DNA from 3 places in the Streptomyces sp. NPDC088762 genome. Region 3 is predicted to be linked to each of the others. Evidence: riboswitches for the same ligand, from Rfam matches in the RefSeq annotation. Region 3 holds a riboswitch; each other region holds the start of a gene.
The links. Region 3 has a riboswitch for cyclic di-AMP ahead of ACIP5M_RS21380 (M23 family metallopeptidase). Riboswitches for the same ligand answer to the same signal wherever they lie in the genome.

Region 1 (3,247 bases), on a different contig from region 3:
GGTCTTGAGTGTCGTCGTCGTCGCTGCCACGACGACATCCTTCACTCCCGTAACCAACCTACGCCAACGTAATGCGGGGTTGACGGGCCGTGATCTATACCACCCGGGGGATAAGGAATAAGTACACGTGAGGCCGGGACCCCCCTCGGGCCCCGGCCTCACGTGTGTCCGCGCTTCCGACGGCGGGTGCCGTCAGATGGTGACGCCCTTGGAGCGGAGGTAGGCGAGCGGGTCGATGTCCGAGCCGTAGGACGGGCCGGTGCGGATCTCGAAGTGCAGGTGCGGGCCCGTGGAGTTGCCGGTGGAGCCGGAGAGGCCGATGCTCTGGCCGGCGGTGACGCTCTGGCCCACCGAGACGGCGAGCGAGGAGAGGTGGCCGTACTGCGAGTACTTGCCGTCCTCGTGCCGGATGACGACCTCGTTGCCGTACGAGCCGCCCCATCCGGCGGAGACCACGGTGCCCGCGCCGACGGCCTTGACGGTGGTGCCGGAGCTCGCGATGAAGTCCACGCCGGTGTGGTAGCCGGAGGACCACATGGCGCCGGGGGTCTTGTACTGGGTGGAGATCCCGCCGCCCACCGGTGCCACGAAGCCGCCGGCGGCGGGGGCCCCGGCCACCGTGGACGAGCCGGTGCTCTCCGGCTTCTGTGCCTGCCTCGGCTCCGGGGCGGGGGCGGCCGGCGCGTCCTGCTCGTCGGCGGAGCCCTCGTCGGGGGCGGCCTCCTCGGCGGCGCCCTCGGCCGGGGCGGGAGCCTCGGCGGGGGCGGGAGCCTCGGCGGGGGCGGGCTCGGCGGCCGGGGCGGCCTCGCCCTTCGCGCCGAGCGTCAGCTTCAGGCCGGGGTGGATCAGGGAGGGGTTGCTGCCGACGGCCTCGCGGTTGTCGGCGTACAGCTGCTCCCAGCCGCCGGACAGGTGGCGCTCGGCGGCGATCACGGAGAGGCAGTCGCCCGGCACGACCGTGTACACGGTCGACGCGGCCTGCAGCGCGGCCGGGACCTGCGGCGCCGCCGCGGGGGCGGCGGCGGGGACCACCGCGGGCGCCGGGGCCGCGGCGCCGGCCGCGTGGGCGCCGGCGGCACCCAGGAGCGGCAGCGCGAAGGCGGCGCCGCCGGTGCCCGCGGCAGCGAAGCCGCGGGATATCGAAAGGGACTTGGGGCGGCGGTGCTTACCCTTTGCAGGCATGGTGAATTCCTCTCCGGCGCCTGCGAGGTGAGCTGTCGGGTTCGGACTGGAGATGTCCGGTCGTACATGAACGGACCATGTAGGACTTCACCCCTAGCCGGCCCGGAATCGGAGATCCGGATCGGCGGCTTACCTGGGTTCCCCCGCTCCTGCCGCGCGTGTGAATGGTCGGGTGCGGTTCCCGGGCGGCGGCAGGATTCGGCGGTCCACCCGGATCGATCGCGAAGGTAATCGAGTTCGGCCGCGCGTAACAAGCCATGAATTTCCTGACGGAATCACAGGAATGAGGGACCGGCGGAATTCCGGTCACCCTGTGTCCATTCCCCACCGCCAACAACCGCCCCGGCCGGGCCATTCGGCTTTAGCGATCAGGCACTCACGGTCACCGTATGATCTGGCTCACGGGGACGTGCCCGATCTCGCCTCCGCTCATGGCAAGTTGGCGCCAAACAGTGTAATTCGGACACCTACGACGAAGCGGAGGAGTTCCTTGACCCAGCAGATACCCCCGGCCCCGCCGGTGCGTCCGCAGCCGGAGCCGGAGCTGACCGGAGTGCGCAATTTCCGCGATGTGGGTGGATTGCCGACATCCGACGGACGGCGGGTCGCTTCGGGACGACTGTTCCGAAGCGGACATCTCGCACATGCCACCGAAACCGATGCGGAATTCCTCGGTTCGCTCGGCCTCCACACCGTCTTCGACTTCCGCAACGAGGCCGATCACGCCCTGGAGGGGCCGGACGTCACGCTGCCCGGCGTGCGCAACGTCAACATCCCGCTGTCGGATCCGGCCGACGGCCGGGAGTTCTGGAAGCTGGTCCGCGACGGCGACCTCGACCAGCTCCGCTCGCTGCTGGGCGACGGGAAGGCCGCGGCGCGGATGGCGAACTCGTACCGGCGGATCATCAGGCACCGCACCGCCGAGCACAGCCGGGTGGTGCACGCCCTCGCCGAGGACAGCGTCCCGGCCCTGCTGCACTGCGCGGCCGGCAAGGACCGCGCGGGCCTGTCGATCGCCGTCACGCTGCTCGCGCTCGGCGTCCCGCGCGAGGCGATCGTGGCGGACTACCTGGAGTCGAACGCCCCGCACAACCGCTACCGCGTCCGGCGCACCAGCCAGACGGCCGAGGCCCGGTCCCCCGAGGTGATGGAGCTGCTCGCGCCGCTCTTCGACGCCCGCGCCGAGTACCTGACGGCCGCCTTCGACACCATCGACGAGCACTGGGGCGGGGTGGAGACCTACCTCGCCGAGGGCCTCGGGCTCGCGCCCGAGACCCTCGGCCGGCTCCGCGAGAGGCTGCTGGACTGACGCCGGTGGAGCAGGCCGTCAGGCGTGGAGCGGGCCGTCAGGCCCTCACCGGTTGCCGACGGCCTGCTTCACCAGCGTTCTGCCGAAGTCCCACATCAGCCCCGAGCCGCCGTGCGCCTCGTCCATGACCTCGCGGAAGGCACCGACGAACCGGTCGACGTCCCGCTCGTCCACGATCAGCGGCGGAATGAGCTTGATGACCTCCAGGTGGTCTCCGGACACCTGGGTGAGGATCCGGTGCTTCTGGAGCAGCGGCACCACCACCATCTGCGCGAAGAGCCCCTTGCGGGCCGCCTGGAGCATGGTCCACCGGCTGCGCAGCCCCAGCGAGGACGGCCGGCCGAACTCGATGCCGATCATCAGCCCGCGCCCCCGCACCTCGTGCAGCAGCTCGTACTCGTCCACCAGGGCCGCGAGCCGCCCGCGCAGCAGGTCGCCCATCGCCCGCGCGTTGGCCACGACCTCCTCGTTCTCCATGACCGACAGCACCGCCAGCCCGGCCGCCATCGCCTGCGCGTTGGAGCCGAAGCTCGCCGAGTGCACGAGCACCCGGTCCATGGAGGAGTAGACCTTCTTGAAGATCCAGTCCCTGCCCAGGGTCGCGCCGACCGGCACGTAGCCGCCCGACAGGGCCTTGGCCACGCACACCAGGTCCGGCTCCACGCCCGGCTCGTACTGGTACGCGTAGAAGTCCCCCGTCCGTCCGAGGCCCGTCTGCACCTCGTCCGCGATCAGCAGCGCCTTGTGCCGGCGCAG
Region 2 (3,247 bases), on a different contig from region 3:
CGGGCACGGCATCCACTACTGCCTGGGCGCTCCGCTCGCGCGGCTCGAAGGACAGACGGCGCTTGCGACTTTGCTCACGCGTCTGCCGGATCTGGAACTCGCCGTTCCGTCGGAAGACCTGCGCTGGCGCGGCGGACTGATCATGCGTGGCCTGCGCACTCTTCCCGTGCGCTTCACACCCCGAAACATCTGAGGGCTGCCTGACCGGGAGTCAGTTTCCGGTCGAACTTGTGACATGCGTTCGAAGGCCGCTAGGTTCTGCCGTTACCCCGCCGTTATGCGAAAGGTGCAGCCTCATGCTTCCCGGGAACGGCCGCCACAGACGCCCCCGCCAGATCCCCGCGATCGTCGTCACCGCCGGAGTCACCGGCTCCGCGCTGGCCCTGCCGCTGCTCGCCGCCACAAGCGCGAGCGCGGCGGACACGTCCACGTGGGACAAGGTCGCCGAATGCGAGAGCGGCGGCACGTGGAGCGCCAACTTCGGCAGCGGATCGTACGGCGGACTCCAGTTCACGCAGGAGGAGTGGCAGAACGCCGGCGGGCTCGACTTCGCCGAGCGGGCCGACCTCGCGAGCCGCTCGCAGCAGATAGCCGTGGCCGAGCGGGTGCTGGCCTCGAAGGGCCCGCAGGCATGGCCGCTGTGCGCGGCGTCGGCCGGACTGGACGCCCAGGGCCCCGCCGCGCAGGTGGACCCCGGACTGCCCGGCGGCTCCCACTCCGTCAGCCCCTCGCCGTCCCGCCCCGACGACTCCGTGCCCGTCACCGGACACGACAGGCCCACCGACTTCGGAGCCCCGAGCCGGCCGGCCCCGAGCCCGTCCGAGAGCCCGTCGTTCACGCTCCCCGACGGCCCCCTCGGCCCCTCCCTCGGCCTGCCCGTCATGCCGTCGCCGGACGACCCCACCCCCGCCCCGACGCTTCCCGTGGTCCCCGCCGACCCGACCGCCCCTCCGGCCACCCCCGCCGACCCGACGGCCCCGGTGCTCCCCGGCGGCCCGACCACGGACCCGGTGGACCCCACCGCCCCTCCGGCGACCCCGGCCGACCCGACGGCGCCCGCGACCCCCGGTCTCACCCCCGGCCCGACGGCCCCCGGCGCCCCGGCCGAACCCACCGCCCCCGCCGACCCGTCCGCCGCCCCGGCCGAGGGCAGCGGCAAGCACCGCGGCGCGCCCGCCGCCGAGACTCCCGCCGCGTCTGACACCGCGTCGACACCCACCTACACGGTGCAGGCGGGCGACAGCCTGGTCACCATCGCGGATGCCAAGGGGGTCAAGGGCGGCTGGAACGCCCTCTACCAGGCCAACGAGCAGGTCATCGGCCAGGACGCCGATCTGATCAAGCCCGGCCAGAATCTGGATCTAACCCTGTAATAGGGGCACTTCGGGCACCCGGAAAGGCGCGATTGTCGGTTTTCTGTAAGTGAGACATGTGTCTCTTCCGGTCAACTGGCGTGTCTCGCCCCGGAGCTGGCGCAAACCCCGTCCTCACCTGCGCAAACGTGTGCACGAGGGACGCAAGTAGGGGCGGTTTCCCCCCGATGTCGCTTGTTGAACATCGGGGGGAGGCCTGTCTACCTTCTGAATCGCCCGCCACCGCGGGCTCCTTCGACCGCATCGCCGAATCCTGCCGGCGGACGGGGGGAACAGTCGTCGCGTCAAGCGCCGAAGGCAGGAGCGGGGGAACCAAGGTAGGCGCCGGGAGCGGCCGTTGAAAGACGGTCACGCCACCGGCTAGGGGTTAAGCCGTGCGCAAGGTCGCACGACCGGGCAACTCACTCGCCCGAACCCGACAGCTCACCTCGTAGGCGTCGGTGAGGAGAAACCTCATGCTGCTTTCCGGCAAGGGCAAGCACCGTCGCGGCTCCAAGGCCGTCCGCATCGTCACGCTCGCCGGTGTCGCCGGTGTCGCCGTCGCCGCCCCGCTGATGGCCGCCGGCTCCGCCAGCGCCGCGACCGCCTCCGAGTGGGACCGCGTCGCGCAGTGCGAGTCCGGTGGCAACTGGGCCATCAACACGGGCAACGGCTACTACGGCGGCCTGCAGTTCTCGTCCTCCACGTGGGCCGCGTACGGCGGCAAGGCCTACGCCCCGCAGGCCAACCAGGCCTCGAAGTCGCAGCAGATAGCCATCGCCGAGAAGGTCCTCAAGGGCCAGGGCAAGGGCGCCTGGCCGTCCTGCGGCGTCGGCCTGTCCAACTCCTCGTACAACGGCGGCGCGGCCGAGACCCCCGCCAAGCCGAAGACCGAGACGAAGAAGACCGAGCAGAAGGCCGCTCCGAAGAAGACGGAGCAGAAGGCCGCGCCCAAGCGGGAGACCCCGCGCACCGAGGCCCCGGCCACCACCCGCTCCGAGCGCGCCGAGGCCCCCAAGACCGGCAACGGCTCCTACGAGGTCAAGGCCGGCGACACCCTGGGCGCCATCGCCGACGCCAACGGCGTCAAGGGCGGCTGGGAGAAGCTCTTCGAGCTGAACAAGGACATCGTCTCCGACGCCGACCTGATCTTCCCGGGTCAGAAGCTGAACCTCAGCTGAACCCTGCGGCATCAGCCGCACTCCCCACCGCCCGGCGCGTCTCCCCCCACGCGCCGGGCGGCGGCGTTCTCCCCCGGGGCGACCGGCAGATGACCGGCGGGCGACGGATGATCAAGAGCCCTATGTCAGGGAACAGGGGTATTCGGACCCTTTTTCGTCCCAGGACCCGGGCGGTCGGCGGGCCGAGTGCCCGGATCCGGTTAGGCTCTAGGCGGCGGGGCCATCCCACGGCCTGACGCCACCGCACACCCAGCGTCACATCCCAGAAGGAGATGCTCGTGCCGTCCATCGACGTCGTCGTAGCCCGGGAAATCCTGGACTCCCGAGGCAACCCCACGGTCGAGGTCGAGGTGGGCCTCGACGATGGCAGCACCGGCCGTGCTGCAGTTCCGTCCGGCGCCTCCACCGGTGCATTCGAGGCCATCGAGCTCCGTGACGGTGACCCCAACCGTTACATGGGCAAGGGTGTCGAGAAGGCCGTCCTCGCCGTCATCGAGCAGATCGGGCCGGAGCTCGTCGGCTACGACGCCACCGAGCAGCGCCTGATCGACCAGGCCATGTTCGACCTGGACGCCACGGACAACAAGGGCTCGCTCGGCGCGAACGCCATCCTCGGCGTCTCCCTCGCCGTCGCGCACGCCGCGTCCGAGGCCTCCGACCTCCCCCTGTTCCGCTACCTCGGCGGTCCGAACGCGCACCTGCTGCCCGTTCCGA
Region 3 (3,247 bases):
ACGAACTCTGCCGCTTCGCGGTCCTGTTCGGCGACCCGCAGCTGGCGCTGACCGCAGTGCAGCGCGTCCTGGACATCACCGCAGAGGAGGTGCAGGCCGTGGCCGCGGCCCGGCTGCGCCCGGACAACCGCGCGGTGCTGGTGTACGAGCCGCTGGCCGGCGCCGCCGACGAGCACGCCGAGAACGACGAGAACGAGGGGGCGGAGCAGTGAGCGACACCGCAGCCGTCACGATGACCTTCCACCCGCGGCCGCAGGCCGGCGAGCCGCAGCCGTGGGCCTTCCCGGCCCCCGACCGCGGCTCCCTGCCCAACGGCCTGACCCTGCTGCGCTGTCACCGCCCCGGCCAGCAGGTCGTCGCCGTCGAGGTCAACCTCGCCGCCCCGCTCGACGCGGAGCCCGAGGGCCTGGACGGCGTCGCGACCATCATGGCCCGCGCGCTGTCCGAGGGGACCGACAAGCACTCCGCCGAGGAGTTCGCGGCCGAGCTGGAGCGCTGCGGCGCCACCCTCGACGCGCACGCCGACCACCCGGGCATCCGGGTCTCCCTGGAGGTGCCGGCCTCCCGCCTGCACAAGGCGCTGGGCTTGCTCGCCGAGGCGCTGCGCGCCCCCGCCTTCGCCGACGCCGAGGTCGGCCGGCTGGTGCGCAACCGGCTCGACGAGATCCCGCACGAGCTGGCCAACCCGCAGCGCCGCGCCGCCAAGCAGCTCTCCAAGGAGCTCTTCCCGGCCTCCCTGCGGATGTCCCGCCCGCGCCAGGGCACCGAGGAGACGGTCTCCCGGATCGACTCCGCGGCCGTACGCGCCTTCTACGAGGCCCACGTGCGCCCCGCCACCGCCACCGCGGTGGTCGTCGGCGACCTGACCGGGATCGACCTGGACGCCGTACTGGCCGACACCCTGGGCACCTGGACGGGCAACTCCGCCGAAGCCCTGCCCGTGCCGCCGGTGACCGCCGACGACACCGGCCGCGTGGTCATCGTGGACCGGCCCGGCGCGGTCCAGACCCAGCTGCTGATCGGCCGCATCGGGCCCGACCGGCACGACCGGGTCTGGGCGGCCCAGGTGCTCGGCACCTACTGCCTGGGCGGCACCCTCACCTCCCGCCTGGACAAGGTGCTGCGCGAGGAGAAGGGCTACACCTACGGCGTGCGCGCCTTCGGCCAGGTGCTCCGCTCGACCGCCGACGGCAAGGGCGCCTCGATGCTCGCCATCAGCGGCTCGGTGGACACGCCGAACACCGGCCCGGCGCTGGAGGACCTCTGGAAGGTGCTGCGCACCCTCGCGGAGGGCGGCCTGACCGACGCCGAACGGGACGTGGCGGTGCAGAACCTGGTGGGCGTGGCCCCGCTGAAGTTCGAGACGGCCGCCTCGGTGGCCGGCACGCTGGCCGACCAGGTCGAGCAGGAGCTGCCGGACGACTACCAGTCCCGGTTGTACGCGCAGCTCGCCGCGACCGGGACGGTGGAGGCGACTTCGGCGGTCGTGGCCGCCTTCCCCGCGGACCGGCTGGTCACGATCCTCGTGGGCGACGCCTCGCAGATCGAGGCACCGGTGCGGGCGCTGGGGATCGGCGACGTGAGCGTCGTCACGAACTGACGTACCGACGGGCGTCCAACTGACGTACCTCCGAAGGCCAATTGGCGTTCGGCGTGAGGGGTTCCGGTGGCTTGCTCCACCGGAACCCCTTTTGTCCGTTTGGCGGCATGGTTGATCGTATGGGGTGTGGCGTACGCAACAAAAGCGCGTCTCTGTTTGGCGATTGACTGATGATCCGCCTAGCGTCGGCCGTGCTGTCCGTCAGTTGTGCCAGCCGCATCCGCGGCACCGGGCAGCGATCGCCGAGTCCCCGTCAGGCGCGAGCCTGGGGAGCCGGGGACCCACATCAGTCCCTGGGGTGAATCGGACCGCCTCGCAAGAGGAGGCCCGTAGGAGACCTTCCTGCTCCGAACCCGTCAGCTAACCCGGTAGGCGAGAGGGAAGGAAAGGATCAGCCCCTTCATGGCGTTTGGCAGTCGTGCCGCCGGTAAGCACCGTGGTTCCAGTCGTCTGAGCCGCAAGACCGCCGGTTACGCCGGCATCGCCGCCCTCGCCACCACCGGCGTCGTCGGCACCCTGGCCGCCCCGGCCTTCGCCGCGGACAGCGGCAGCGGCAACTCCACCCAGGACAACGCGCTCGGCGCCGTCGTCGTCGCCGACGAGCTCGCCGGTGACATCGAGGACCAGGCCGCGTCCCAGCAGCGCGCCGCCGAGCACGCCGCCGCCCAGGCGCAGGCCGAGGCCGACGCCAAGCAGCGGGCCGCCGAGGCCAAGCGCCTCGCCGAGGCCAAGGCGAAGGCCGAGCGCGAGGCCGCCGAGCGCGCCGCCCGCGAGGAGGAGCGCAAGCGCCTCAACACCTTCGTCGCCCCGGTCGACGGCTCGTACGTCAGCACGCAGTACCACGCGGGCGGCGGCATGTGGTCCTCCGGCAGCCACACCGGCATCGACTTCCACGCCGCCTCCGGCACCTCCGTGCACGCCGTGGGCGCCGGCACGGTCGTCGAGGCCGGCTGGGGTGGCGCGTACGGCAACAACGTCGTCATCAAGCACAACGACGGCACCTACACCCAGTACGGGCACATGTCCTCGCTGAGCGTCTCCGTCGGCCAGCAGGTCACCCCGGGCCAGCAGATCGGCCTGTCGGGCTCCACCGGCAACTCCAGCGGCCCGCACCTCCACTTCGAGGCCCGCACCGGCGCGCAGTACGGCTCGGACATCGACCCGGTCGCGTACCTGCGCTCGCACGGCGTCAGCCTCTGACCCGAAGGCGCCCGCGTACGCGCACGGCACCGCCCCCGTCTCCACCCAAGGCCCCGGCTCCCCGAGCCGGGGCCTTGGGCGTTGTCCGCGTGCAAATGTTTCGTATTTTCGACCGCTCTCGGAAATTGTCGTGTGTTGCAATAGAGTCGCAGCACGCGCACGCGTGACCAATGAGGGTGAGAGTCGGAAATAGGCGGAGGTTCGGTCTTGCGTATTCCTGCGCACGCGGTATGCACGGCAATTCGCGATGACATCGTCTCCGGGGTCTTCCAGCCGGGCAGCAGGCTCACGGAGGAGGTGCTGGCCCGCCGCTACGGCGTCTCCCGCGTACCCGTCCGCGAGGCACTGCGCACCCTGGAGTCGGAGGGCTTCGTCACCACGCGGCGCCACGCCGGTGCCTGCGTGGCCGAGCCGACGGAGCAGGAGGCCGCCGACCTGCTGGAGCTG

Region 1: linked by a shared signal. The riboswitch ahead of ACIP5M_RS11685 (peptidoglycan DD-metalloendopeptidase family protein) and the one ahead of ACIP5M_RS21380 (M23 family metallopeptidase) in region 3 are both predicted to bind cyclic di-AMP.
Region 2: linked by a shared signal. The riboswitch ahead of ACIP5M_RS32740 (transglycosylase family protein) and the one ahead of ACIP5M_RS21380 (M23 family metallopeptidase) in region 3 are both predicted to bind cyclic di-AMP.

Annotation. Positions count from the first base shown of each region.
Region 1 is NZ_JBIVKT010000004.1:32,616-35,862, forward strand. It holds gene ACIP5M_RS11680 (SGNH/GDSL hydrolase family protein) at 1-30, opposite strand, end outside; gene ACIP5M_RS11685 (peptidoglycan DD-metalloendopeptidase family protein) at 193-1,182, opposite strand; cyclic di-AMP (ydaO/yuaA leader) riboswitch at 1,187-1,396, opposite strand; gene ACIP5M_RS11690 (tyrosine-protein phosphatase) at 1,673-2,491, shown strand; gene ACIP5M_RS11695 (aspartate aminotransferase family protein) at 2,537-3,247, opposite strand, start outside.
Region 2 is NZ_JBIVKT010000021.1:83,970-87,216, reverse strand. It holds gene ACIP5M_RS32750 (cytochrome P450) at 1-193, shown strand, start outside; gene ACIP5M_RS32745 (transglycosylase family protein) at 297-1,373, shown strand; cyclic di-AMP (ydaO/yuaA leader) riboswitch at 1,653-1,825, shown strand; gene ACIP5M_RS32740 (transglycosylase family protein) at 1,829-2,533, shown strand; gene eno (phosphopyruvate hydratase) at 2,806-3,247, shown strand, end outside.
Region 3 is NZ_JBIVKT010000009.1:130,820-134,066, forward strand. It holds gene ACIP5M_RS21370 (M16 family metallopeptidase) at 1-212, shown strand, start outside; gene ACIP5M_RS21375 (M16 family metallopeptidase) at 233-1,600, shown strand; cyclic di-AMP (ydaO/yuaA leader) riboswitch at 1,831-1,990, shown strand; gene ACIP5M_RS21380 (M23 family metallopeptidase) at 2,003-2,800, shown strand; gene ACIP5M_RS21385 (GntR family transcriptional regulator) at 3,008-3,247, shown strand, end outside.